2 regions of the Paenibacillus sp. FSL R10-2748 genome follow, and region 2 is predicted to be linked to the other one. Evidence: predicted binding sites of a transcription regulator. Region 2 holds the regulator's gene; the other holds the start of a gene.

Region 1 (6,519 bases), on a different contig from region 2:
GCTTGAGAAAGAAGCTCTTACGATTGCATCGGAAGACGAATACAAGCTGAATGCGGTGATTGATATTTTGCAATCTAAAATGGCCAAACGAGGTCTGTCCCTTAAAAATGTGGAGTATGGCAAATTGGAACCCGCCTCTTTAGGTTCAGTGCGTCAGCGTCTTTCGCTTAAGCAGGGAATTGATCAGGATAATGCCAAGAAAATTAACATTCTTATTCGGGACTCCAAGCTAAAAGTTAAAAGTCAGATTCAAGGTGATCAAATCCGAGTGACCGGAAAAAACAGGGATGATTTACAGGCGATCATTCAATTGCTGCGTAAAGCTGATTTGCCATTGGAGCTTCAATTTACAAACATGAAATAAAGCCGTTTTCCCTCATACATTTTGTAGGAAAAAACGTTGCTTGATGTGCGGCAGGTTATTTTGACATGCGTTTTGTGCCATATTATACTTGTAACGAAAATGCAGACAATTCAGGTGTATAGCGCTCGTCGATAGCGATTTACATAGGATTGAATTTAATCCGAAAACTGCCATTTGTAATCAAGTACGATAATCAGGGGAGAGTGTGTTGTGAATTTACCCAACAGAATTACAATAACGCGGATTTGCCTTATTCCGGTGATGATGCTGGCTTTGCTGGTGGACTTTGATTTTTATCCGCCGCCGATTGAGATCGGAGCTTTCAAGCTGCCGTATAATCAGCTGATTGCGGCTATCATTTTCCTTGTAGCAGCCAGCACGGATGGTCTTGACGGATATTTGGCACGTAAAAATAATATGGTCACCAATTTGGGCAAGCTGTTGGACCCCCTTGCTGATAAGCTTTTGGTAACCGCCATTTTGGTTTCCTTGGTAGAAATGGGAAAAATCGATTCGTGGATTGTCGTTGTGATTGTTAGCCGTGAGTTTGCGGTTACGGGTCTGCGTCAGATTGCCTTACTGGATGGTTCTGTGGTTGCTGCAAGTAATTGGGGCAAATTGAAGACGATCATCCAGATCGTTGCTATTGTAGCGTTGCTCATTAATAATTTCCCGTTTGTTTTTCTTGGTATCCCGTTTGATTTAATAGCGATATGGGCAGCGGTGTTGATCACCATTTATTCGGGTATTGATTATTTTGTGAAAAATATCCACTTGCTGAGCTCCTCCAAAGTTTAACAGGATAAATTTTATGGAAACAGCAATAGGGACTAAACTTATTGCTGTTTCTTTACATAATTCCCATAATATTCGCAGTACAGGAGGAAGAATTGATGAAAGCTGAAATAATTGCAGTAGGTACAGAGTTATTGCTCGGACAAATAGTGAATACAAATGCTCAATATTTGTCACAAGAGTTGGCTACAATCGGAATCGATGTATATTTTCAGACTGTAGTTGGCGATAACATAGATCGGCTTCAGGAAGCGATAAGAATTGCTCAGAAGCGTGCGGATATTATTTTGTTTTCCGGTGGTCTGGGACCGACTCAGGATGATTTGACGAAAGATGCGATAGCGTCTGTATTGGGGCGAAAATTGCACATAGATCGTCTTGCAATGGACAAGCTAGATCAGTTTTTCCGTAACCGTGGGGTAGAAATGACCGAGAATAACCGCCGGCAGGCGCTTTCTATTGAAGGCGCTACTCCGCTTGAAAATGAGACAGGGCTAGCTGTGGGCGACGCAATTGCACAGGACGGTAAATTTTATGTAGTTTTGCCTGGACCGCCTAAGGAACTCAAACCCATGTTTGCAAACCAAGCGAAACCTTGGTTGCTTCAGCAGGCATTGAGCGGTGAGGAAATGCCAATTTATTCAAAAATGCTAAAATTTGCAGGGATCGGTGAGTCAGCTCTTGAAACCCATTTGTTAGATCTGATCCAATCCCAGACAGACCCCACGATTGCTCCTTATGCCAAGGAAGGGGAAGTCACGATCCGTATATCCACCAAGGCGGCCAGCGAAAGTGAAGCACTAATTAAGCTGACGGCTACGGAAGTAGAAATTCAGCAGCGTCTTTCGGAATATATGTATGCAAGTGAAGATGTTACGCTGGAGAAGGTTATCGTAGATCTAATGGCCAAACGCGGGCTCACTGTGAGTGCGGCAGAAAGCTGTACAGGTGGAATGCTGATGGAACACATCACTTCTATACCTGGCAGTGCTGTTATGTTTCAAGGTGGCATCGTGTGCTATTCCAATGAAATGAAGATGAAATTACTCAACGTGCCTTATGATTATTTGGAAGGGGATCAAGCGCCAGGTGCAGTGAGTAAGGAAGTAGCCCTTGTGCTTGCAGAGCAGGCGAGAATGATCATGGACAGCGATTTTGGACTTTCAGTTACTGGTGTTGCCGGGCCTGGGTATTCCGAACGGAAGCCAGTCGGTTTGGTGTATATTGGCATTGCTGAACGCGACAAGGAAACGGAAGTACATGAACTGAGACTGAGTGGTAACCGTGAAACAATCCGACTGCGATCAGTCAAAGCAATCCTGTACAGATTGTGGCGCAGGCTGGTAGAGAACGAGAAACTCTCTTAAACATCTATGTACAGTGTGGGTCGTAGAGTTGTTTTAGATAGATATTCATGATATAATCATCTTATCGGAAGAACCGTTGCAAAGCCTTTTGCCAGCGGTTCTTTTTTTGTTTTAAGAGACAGGTGTAATTGTAGAAGAGAGCTGTGTGAACAAAAAAAACGAATGTATGTTCGAAAAAATGCTTGGCAAGCGTGTCAAAACAAGGTATTATTAAAGTACAAACAATGAAGGATGTGAGTTTATTGTCAGATCGTCGTGCTGCGCTGGATATGGCGCTCCGTCAAATAGAAAAGCAATTTGGTAAAGGTTCCATTATGAAGTTGGGTGAGTCTACCCACATGCAAGTGGAAACGATCCCCAGTGGTTCGATTGCTTTGGATATTGCGTTAGGAACGGGCGGCTTTCCAAGAGGCCGGGTTATTGAAATATACGGACCGGAATCATCCGGTAAAACGACAGTAGCTCTTCACGCTATCGCAGAGGTGCAAAAAACAGGCGGACAAGCCGCCTTTATCGACGCCGAGCATGCGCTTGATCCGTCGTATGCAAGCAAGCTGGGTGTCAATATTGATGAGTTGTTACTATCGCAACCAGATACAGGAGAGCAGGCGCTTGAGATTGCCGAAGCTCTTGTACGTAGTGGAGCAGTAGACATTGTAGTTGTTGACTCCGTAGCGGCACTTGTGCCCAAGGCAGAGATTGAAGGCGAAATGGGAGATTCCCACGTTGGTCTTCAAGCACGTTTGATGTCTCAGGCATTGCGTAAGCTTTCTGGAGCCATTAATAAGTCGAAAACCATTGCTATTTTTATTAACCAGCTACGTGAAAAAGTAGGTGTTATGTTCGGTAACCCTGAAACAACACCAGGTGGACGTGCCTTGAAGTTTTACTCTACGGTACGTTTGGATGTTCGTCGTATTGAAAGTTTGAAAATGGGTAACGACATTGTGGGTAACCGCACACGTATTAAAGTCGTGAAGAACAAAGTTGCCCCTCCTTTCCGTCAGGCTGAGGTAGATATTATGTACGGTGAGGGCATTTCCAAAGAAGGTAGCCTGATCGATATCGGTACGGAGCATGACATTGTCGACAAGAGCGGAGCCTGGTATTCCTACGAAGGTGAGCGCCTTGGTCAGGGACGTGAGAATGCTAAGCAATTTTTGAAGGAAAATCCGAATATTGCTAGTACAATCGAACAAAAAATTCGGGTGGCCAGCAATCTGATTACGACGGTTGCTCCGCCTACAGAAGAAGAGTTGGCACAGCAAGCGAAGGAAGAACAGGAATTGTTGGAGCTTGAATAAAGCTCGGTGAATCCTGGTTTGTGAACTGGGGCCAGGGTTATGGCACCGTCCGTTTGAATAGCATGATTCTGATGCCCTGCACAGTTGTGCAGGGCATTTTTGCATCAACTAGAGTCTGCTTTGTCAGTGGAATCTAACTTTTGCGTAGCAGGTGTTCAAAGGCTGCTTTCGTGAATTTCAAAGTGAGGGAAATATATTGCAGTTGGACGATGAAGATGAATACACTTCGGAAGCAAATAAGCAACAAGGGATTTCTCTTTTTCCGGATCATGAGGAATTGATGATTACTAGGGTAGAGCAGGGACAGGGACGCAAACGTGGAAGGTATATCATACATTTTGGTCCTTATTCACTGTCTGTATTAGAAGATGTAATGATCAAGTACAATATGTTCAAAGGAACGTCATTTGATAAAAAAGAACTGGAAGATATCGTTCTGGCAGATGAAAAGCAACAGGCTTATGTACTTGCGCTTTGCTATTTGGGGCGAAAGCCTCGCACACGTCAGGAAATTGCCCAGCGTTTAGCGCAAAAAGAACTGGATCAGTCTGTTATTGACGAAGTAATGGTCCGACTCCATAGGGAACAACTCGTAGATGATGATTTATACGCCCGTCAATGGGCAAGGCAGCGCATAACAAGCCAACGTAAGGGGAAGATGTGGGTTAGGCAAGAACTTCGTCAGAAGGGCATCTCTAAAGCCTCTATTGGCGAAGCGTTAGGTGAGATCACCGATAATGAGGAGTGGGAGAGCGCTTTGACGGTCGGACGTAAGAAATGGAATCAGGTACGTGGTGATATAATGGAGAAAAAAAGGAAAACATACCCTTTTCTCATGAGACGCGGATATTCGGGGGATATGACACGCCGGGTAGTCAATCATCTCACTGCGACCGAGCATGACGCTGCTTCAGATGACGAGGAGTTGTTGCAGTGGGAGGAATAGTTGCCAAACGGCTGCTGAACCTTTGGCTAGTATGAACGGATAGGATGAGCTAGTTATTACATGGAAAGCTGCATGGTAGTCTACTAATGTTTGCATTCCCTTGACAATGCCATTTGTCAAATAATAAAATATATATGAAACGATACTTGTGGAACGCCCTTTTTCCTTCCAAAAAAGCGGAATCCACGGTGAGTTCTCATCGCCAAATAACAAGTGATGCCGCTATGCCAGGCGGAATTGTACATGTGAAAGCATGTGCATATGAAATGAAACGACCTTGTGTCGTTGTCTTAGTTTGACGATCAAAGTAAATGTGACAATTGCAAAAAGTCCCAAGGAATGCCTTGGAGGAACCAACGGGGAGGTGAACAGTATGATGACTGCGATCTGGTTCGTTCTCGTTGCTGTAGCCGCGTTATTCTTTGGGTTCGGGATTGGTTATTTTATTCGCAAATCTATTGCAGAAGCTAAGATCTCCAGTGCGGAAGAAGCTGCCGCGCAAATCGTGGAGAACGCGAAAAAAGAGGCAGAAGCGCTGAAGAAGGAAACGGTATTGGAAGCGAAAGATGAAATCCACCGCATCCGTGCCGAAGCTGAAAAAGAAACTCGTGAACGTCGCAATGAAATTCAACGACAGGAACGAAGATTGCTGCAAAAAGAAGAATCGCTGGATAAAAAATTGGAATCGCTGGAACGCAAAGAAGAACAAGTGGCCAACAAAGAGAAACGAATCGATGAAACCCAGCAGCAAATTGATTTGATTTACAAGAGTCAGGTAACTGAGTTGGAACGTATTTCCAATCTGACGATGGAGGATGCAAGAAGTATTATTCTGACCAACGTAGAGCAGGAAGTTCGTCATGAAACAGCTCAGATGATTAAAGAAATTGAACAGCAGGCCAAAGAAGAAGCGGACAAAAAGTCTCGTGAAATCATCACACTGGCCATCCAACGCTGTGCGGCAGATCATGTAGCAGAAACGACGGTTTCTGTTGTCACATTGCCGAACGAAGAAATGAAAGGCCGGATCATCGGGCGCGAAGGCCGTAATATCCGTGCACTTGAAACCCTTACAGGAATTGACCTCATTATTGATGATACGCCGGAAGCTGTTATTTTGTCTGGATTTGATCCGATTCGTAGAGAGATTGCGCGTACTGCGCTTGAAAAGCTCGTAGCGGACGGACGGATACATCCGGCTCGTATTGAAGAGATGGTGGAAAAATCCCGTAAAGAGGTGGACGAACGAATCCGTGAGTATGGTGAACAGGCCACCTTTGAGGTGGGCGTGCATAGCTTGCATCCAGATTTGATCAAGGTCTTGGGACGTCTCAAGTTCCGTACAAGTTACGGACAGAACGTATTGAAGCACTCGATGGAAGTTGCATACTTGACAGGTCTGATGGCCGGGGAACTGGGCGAAGACGTTGTACTGGCAAGACGGGCAGGATTGCTGCATGACATCGGGAAGGCGCTGGATCATGAAGTGGAAGGATCGCACGTTGAAATTGGCGTGGAGCTGGCGAAGAAGTACAAGGAACACCCGGTCGTCATCAACAGCATTGCCTCACATCACGGCGACTGCGAAGCGACTTCAGTGATCGCCATGCTGGTTGGGGCGGCAGATGCCCTGTCAGCAGCAAGACCGGGAGCGCGGCGTGAAACGCTAGAGACGTACATCCGTCGTCTTGAGAAGCTGGAACGCATCTCCGAATCTTTTGAAGGCGTTGAAAAATCATACGC
Region 2 (6,519 bases):
ATAATACGCACGATACTTTGCACATCTTTCAGTATAGTATTAAGAAGATTCAATATACTTTTCCAGCGGTCATTTCTTAGCTTTTGTTTATATGGCAAATTTACATAACATTTTTCTCATTAGTGAGTTTATTATTAAAATTGATTCTTGAGATAGGGTTACAATTACGGCGATACAATTTTAGTAGGATTATTCATCCAAAACAAAAAGACTCTATCCAAATATCGACAGAGTCTTTTGTATGAATATTTGTTTTTAGGATGGAAAAAGTGTTTCGGAATCTGCGGAGCCGCCGTCACCAAGCCAACGGTCAGGACCTGCAAATGAGAAAGTTTTCCCGTTTCCAGATATTTTGACATTAGCGATTTTCCAACCTGGTTTATACCCAGATCCATCAGTTCTAATAGTAATTTTTCTGATGTCACCTAGGTTACTAGTGCTGATTCTTGTTGTATCGGAATCTCCTTGTTCAAAGCTACCATTGAGTGTAGCGGTAGCATAATCTCCATTAGAACCATACAGAGTTATAGAGATGTTCGAGTCTGTTCCAGCATCTTTGAGATTGGCCGTATTTACAGTAACGACATATTCAACATTAGCAAAAGGCGTAACAGACTCTATACTTCTATTTGAGTCTTGTAATGAACTATAAGTGTCACTTGTGACCTGATCTGCAAAAGAAGGTGCAGCAAAAGCTACAGATGAGATAAGCATTGCTACTGATGCTAGTAAAGATACTTTTTTCATTAAATTGTTACCACCTTTCTAGTATTTGTATTTAATGTTATACATGTGTAATGTATTTGTACATAGTTCATTGGTTGTGAAGAGAAATTTTTTTCTTGTCTTTGTTTGTTGTATTTTATCTTTATGTGTCGGATATTAGCTTTCTAATAATCATGTAAGGAGATGATTATTTAGAGAAGGATTTTTAGCGCTTATCCAGAATGAATTGTCGAGGTGACCAACATGAATCATACATATGAAGAGTTGATCGAATATCGAATTGTTTTCAGCTGCATTAAGTCAGATAAGAGCATCTGTAGTCCATCCGTTGAGTAGGATATGATGGAGCTTGTGGAATACGGTGGTGGGCAAGTGGGGCCTTATAAAGTTTTAAAATAAAAAATTGAGCAAACAATGCAGCAACGTACAAACCATGGACGGATATACAGCCGGAATACTTAAGTGAAAAAAGCTGAAGCAAGTTTGAGGGCTATAGGTGTGGTCAGTTGTACACAAAGTATTTGAGTCAAGAATGCTGCTGCTTTTGACTGGGTACCATTTCGCTTCTGTTTTAACCAGTGGAAGCATAGTTGAATATGTATGGTATTTAAAAGGAAGGCAACTGAATTTAGCAGTTCTATGGGATTTAGGAGTTGGGTGTATCGTTTAACACAAAAAAAGCAGGAAGAATCCTTCCCGCTTTTGCTTGAAAACAATTATTAACGTCTGCGTTGTCTATCATTTACGCTAAACAGATTAACAGCCAGTGCGTTACCTCTTGCACGCGCAATGGCTCTTTGAGTGGAACGGATGTTTAATCTTCTTCTTCTTAAATCACGTTTGCAATGTCTTCTGCTCATAATATCACCTCCCTTCAAGAAATGAAGGTACGGTTAAATCTTAGTGGCGTTTATGCTTACGCTTGGAAATTTTGATATTCAAGGCATTGGTTGCTAGTGCATTTCCGCTTCCTGTTTTAGCAGCTGCGGCTTGAAAGACTTTAACGACCAGATATCTGTTTTTCCCGATGCGATGCTTATACGTTTTAACTCTATTTCTGATCATCTGCATATCTCCTTTGCTTAGTTCTGCTATATACATATGTCAATTGTGATAGTAATGTATCAGCATAAATCTATTAAAAGCAAAAAGAAGCTAGTACCTATATTCCTAATGGATAATAAAAAAAACTCATGCGAACCTGTCTTCGCCTTTTCAACTTTACGTTGCAGGAGAATGTTACAGGCAGGTCGGCATGAGTCTAATAGTGTAGATAAAGATAATAGGCAGTTAGTATGAAAATTATTTACTATTAAGAGTGTTAAGTTTTTTCTCGTAGTACGCCTCTTGAGCAAGAATATGATTCAGTTGTTCAGAGAGCTGTTTATATTCTTGGCTGTCTTCTGGATAATTATTTCTTTCGAAAATTACAGCTTCGAGTTGCTTTTCTAAATACCTGAAATGGATAAGTATTTGTATATACTTAATACGGTCATAGGTTGTTATGTGGGAGTTCTCTTTTGCATACAAATGATCCATTGTTGGAACTACACAGCTTATGGCGATAAATATCACAACAAACGCTGAAATTATAATTTTTTTCATTTAATTCCTCCTACAGAGCTATAAGTAATTAATATACCATATTTATCTAAAACAAAGAAAGATCTATTAGTTTTGCCCATGACAGTATAGCTGCTCAAGGTCAGTGGGGGATTATTTGAGATGAGGAGGCTGATTTTTAGTAGAAAAAATAGGGATAGGTTGCTGAAATGAAAAAATAGTTGTGAGATACATAATAAACATAATAGCAATACAAAACCGGCTTGCACTAGGCAGCCGGTTTTGTATTAGTGGATAGAATAACGGGGAAGAAAGAACGAGAAATCAGTGGAAGTCCCGGAAGAGTCCTACAACCTTGCCCAAAATGCTGACGTGTGTCAGGCGAAGCGGTTCAAAGGCTGGATTTTCAGGTTGAAGCCGAATATGATCCTTTTCTTTGTAGAAGGTTTTAACTGTAGCTTCGTCTTCATCTGTCATAGCTACAACAATATCACCATTATCAGCGGTCTGCTGCTGACGTACGATTACATAGTCTCCGTTAGCAATACCAGCTTCAATCATGCTTTCGCCTACAACAGATAACATGAATATTTTATCCTCACCAACAAAGTGTTGGGGAAGAGGAAAGTAATCTTCAATATTTTCTGTCGCCGTAATAGGAAGGCCAGCAGTTACTTTGCCGACGACGGGGACACGACTAATGGAGTAATTAATCAAGTTGCTATTATCCGATTCGTCTTGACCGAGTAACTCAATAGCCCGTGGTTTTGTAGGATCGCGGCGAATGAGTCCTTTTTTCTCTAAACGATCCAAATGACCATGAACCGTAGAACTGGAGGCTAATCCGACAGCCTCGCCTATTTCGCGTACAGAAGGGGGGTATCCCTTTAGACGCACTTCATTGCGGATAAATTCAAGAATGGCCTGCTGGCGGCTCGAAATCTTAGACATACCGTATCAACCCCATTTAGTAACGTTTGGGAAAATTATAGCATAGAACCTCCGTTCGTACAAACATAAGTTCTAAATAATCCCTGAAAATAATTGCGAACTTTTGTTCTCTTTTCTATTGAACAAAACAAATGTTCGTGTTATATTGTGAAAACATAAGAACAAACGTTTGGAGGACACGGCCAATGATGAAATATAGCACTTATCAAAGTATTTTTCCGATGAATTTAGAAAATTTACAGGAGACTCGAAAAGAGGGTAGGGCACGTTTTATGCAGATTATTACCAATACTCTTTTACTTAAGCTTCTTATTATAGTGATTGTTGCTTGGATTGCAGGGGCAGGTGTACTTACAGTTTTCGCGGCACCTTCAGCTTCCAAGGAAGAAGTGACTAAACTGACCGTACAACCTGGGGATACGTTGTGGGAGATTGCCGCAAATCATAAACCGGAACGAATGGATACACGGGTATATATAGAAGGAATTGTGCGGATTAACGGTTTGGAGGATCGGGGAGTGCAAGTAGGTCAGGTACTCAAGCTTCCTAACTTCTGATCTATAGACTATTAGAGCTTGTCAGGGAGCGTAATACGGGAGCCTTGACAAGCTCTTTTCTACATGTCAAAGTGTATTATATCTTTGCTTTTATGGAGGGGACACAATTTGGATATAGACAGCTTGGTACAGCGCATTAATGAATTAGCGCGCAAAGCAAAATCCGAGGGTTTGACGGAAGAGGAAGCCACAGAGCGCGCCAATCTTCGGGAAATTTATTTAGGTAACATTCGCCGTAATTTTCGGCAGCAGCTTGAGACGATTGAATTTGTGGACGATGATACATCGAAAGGAAATGACGGGCTGAAGCATTAATGTTGTTAAAGTGCCCAAGCCTGCAATTTGCCTTTTGTTTTAGGTACCTTTTATGGTATCTATATAGATCAGCTTTGAGGCAATTGTTTTAATGTAATATATCTGGGAAGGAATTGAGAGATGGCCCGATCATTTGAAAGAAAAGTACGCAAAAACACAGCGCATTTAAATAAATCGCGCAAAAAGCAAGGCATTCAAACCATTAGCGGCGCAGGTTCTACAATGGATATTTTCCGTGGCCGTAACATTACTGTGCCAATTATGCTGGCTGGTCTTTCTGTATTGTACATGCTTATGAGTTACTTTTTGACTAAGACCGGTATGCGAGGGATGGATTGGCTTGTATTCGGCCTGTACTTGATGCTGGCTGTTATCTTTTTCATCCGTCGTCCTTATTTGAAAGTGGGAAAGGATACTCTCTATATGCTGAAAGGTGGTAGAGAACGTCCAATGACGGCAGGGGACATGAAAGCCATCAAGATTGAAAAGGGTTACGTAACCGTTGAAAGAAAAGGTAAGGGTGGTAATTTTATTTTCACAAAATCATTAGGTCGCTATGACACGGATGCCATTGCAGAGCGACTTGAGAAGTTTGCGCTATCCAATCAGATACAGGTAGACAAGAAATAACTGATTTGCCTGTAGCTCTGTAACAAAGGCCGTATGATGTTATTTCATATAACATGCTGCGGCCGCTTGCTTAATATGGGCACACATAACGATTCAAATGCTTAATCAAGCAAATAGGCGTACATATACTGTGGAAAGAGAGTGGATAATTCAGATGACGATTCAGGCGGTAATGTTTGATCTTGATGATACCCTTTTGTGGGATGAACGTAGTGTAGAAGAGGCATTTGATGCAGCGTGTCAAACAGGCTCCCGTGAAGCAGGCGTTGATCCAAAAACTCTGGAGGAAGCCGTACGTAAGGAAGCACGCGCTTTGTATGAATCCTATGAAACCTTTAGTTTTACTCAAATGATCGGCATTAATCCGTTTGAAGGATTGTGGGCGAATTTTACAGCAGGTGAGCAACCTGAATTCCGCCAATTGGAACAGTTGGCCCCTGTTTATCGAAAGGAATCATGGCGCAGAGGACTCCAGCAACTAGGGATAGATAATGAGAAGTTGGCGGAAAAGCTGGCTACCCAATTTGCTTCGGAAAGACGCGCGCGTCCACATGTATATGAAGAAACGTTCGAGATTCTAGAACAATTGAAGGGACATTACAAGCTGTTATTGCTGACAAATGGCTCCCCTGATCTACAACAGGAGAAACTGGATGGAGTTCCTCAATTAGCTCCTTTCTTTGATCATGTTGTAATTTCAGGTTCATTTGGTCGAGGCAAGCCTGATCCGTCTATATTCCAGCATGCTTTGGGGCTTCTTGGTATTGAGCCTGAACATGCTTTAATGGTAGGAGATAAACTGACGACTGATATTCAAGGAGCGTTGGCAGCAGGTGTACACTCGGTCTGGGTGAACCGAAACACTAAAACCAATACCACAGAGATCAAGCCGAAGTTCCAAATCAAGCATCTGTCTGAATTGGACGGAATTATTCAATCGTTAAAGTAAGAAATCAATAGTCTTTAGAAACGAGTATTAAGAAAACTCCCTTCGCTATTGTTACAGAGCAGAGGGAGTTTTTTTATTCACACAAGGATAAATTCGTAATTATGCTTTAATGAAGGTTGGATCTTCATACGGTTCGGCAATCCAGCCATTTTCTTCGATGAACAAGCGGATTGCGACGATCTTTTGATTCTCCATTAAAGTGAAGAAGTGAGGTATATTTTCAGGTACGGAGATAACGTCCCCCGGTGAAAGCTCTACGTTAAAATAGCCGATCTCTTCTGGGCCTTTAATGATGAAGATGCCTTTACCAGCGACAATGGCACGGATTTCATCCTCGGTGTGGGTGTGAATTTGCTCAAACTTGGCCAGCAGCTCGTTCAAATTCGGCGTTGCTTCAGATAAAGTGATAACGTCCCATATTTTATATCCGCGACGTGCGGCTAAATCCTTGATTTCGGGTTCAAATGTTTTGAGAACAGCGGCCTTTTGATCATCTGTTAAGGTAAAGTTTTCTTGCAGCTCCCCAGACAATTTGGAAGCATCCCAATGTTCATACAATATCTCGTGACTCTCCAGAAATTCACGTACTTGTTCTTCACCGCTAATTCGTTCATTCGTATTACGTATTAAGATTTCGGCCATATATATATATTCCCTCTTTTCCACTTGGATTAATGTTGTATAAAGAATACCATGTCTTGAAACGTTGTACAATACAGGATTTCAACATTTTATAATGCAAATGACCATAGCTAAAGGATGCAGGGTTAAGTACGCTCTATAATGCTACAAACTATAAAAATGGATAAGAGAAGTCATTTTTACAAA

The links. Region 2 encodes LexA, which represses DNA repair genes until DNA is damaged. Its sites were predicted from a motif close to CGAACATATGTTCG; they were not measured.
Region 1: recA (recombinase RecA) is a predicted target of LexA. The motif match lies at 2,686-2,699, and genes of this name have one in related genera.

What each region holds. Positions count from the first base shown of each region.
Region 1 is NZ_JBBOTK010000001.1:248,032-254,550, reverse strand. It holds gene NSS66_RS01140 (YajQ family cyclic di-GMP-binding protein) at 1-364, shown strand, start outside; gene pgsA (CDP-diacylglycerol--glycerol-3-phosphate 3-phosphatidyltransferase) at 575-1,162, shown strand; gene NSS66_RS01130 (competence/damage-inducible protein A) at 1,258-2,526, shown strand; gene recA (recombinase RecA) at 2,769-3,830, shown strand; gene NSS66_RS01120 (regulatory protein RecX) at 4,027-4,776, shown strand; gene rny (ribonuclease Y) at 5,150-6,519, shown strand, end outside.
Region 2 is NZ_JBBOTK010000002.1:163,833-170,351, reverse strand. It holds gene NSS66_RS07125 (PLAT/LH2 domain-containing protein) at 256-747, opposite strand; gene NSS66_RS07120 (hypothetical protein) at 1,446-1,586, opposite strand; gene NSS66_RS07115 (hypothetical protein) at 1,627-1,791, opposite strand; gene NSS66_RS07110 (hypothetical protein) at 2,029-2,331, opposite strand; gene lexA (transcriptional repressor LexA) at 2,614-3,240, opposite strand; gene NSS66_RS07100 (LysM peptidoglycan-binding domain-containing protein) at 3,429-3,797, shown strand; gene NSS66_RS07095 (DUF896 domain-containing protein) at 3,906-4,112, shown strand; gene NSS66_RS07090 (hypothetical protein) at 4,233-4,742, shown strand; gene NSS66_RS07085 (HAD family hydrolase) at 4,897-5,691, shown strand; gene NSS66_RS07080 (1,2-dihydroxy-3-keto-5-methylthiopentene dioxygenase) at 5,791-6,333, opposite strand.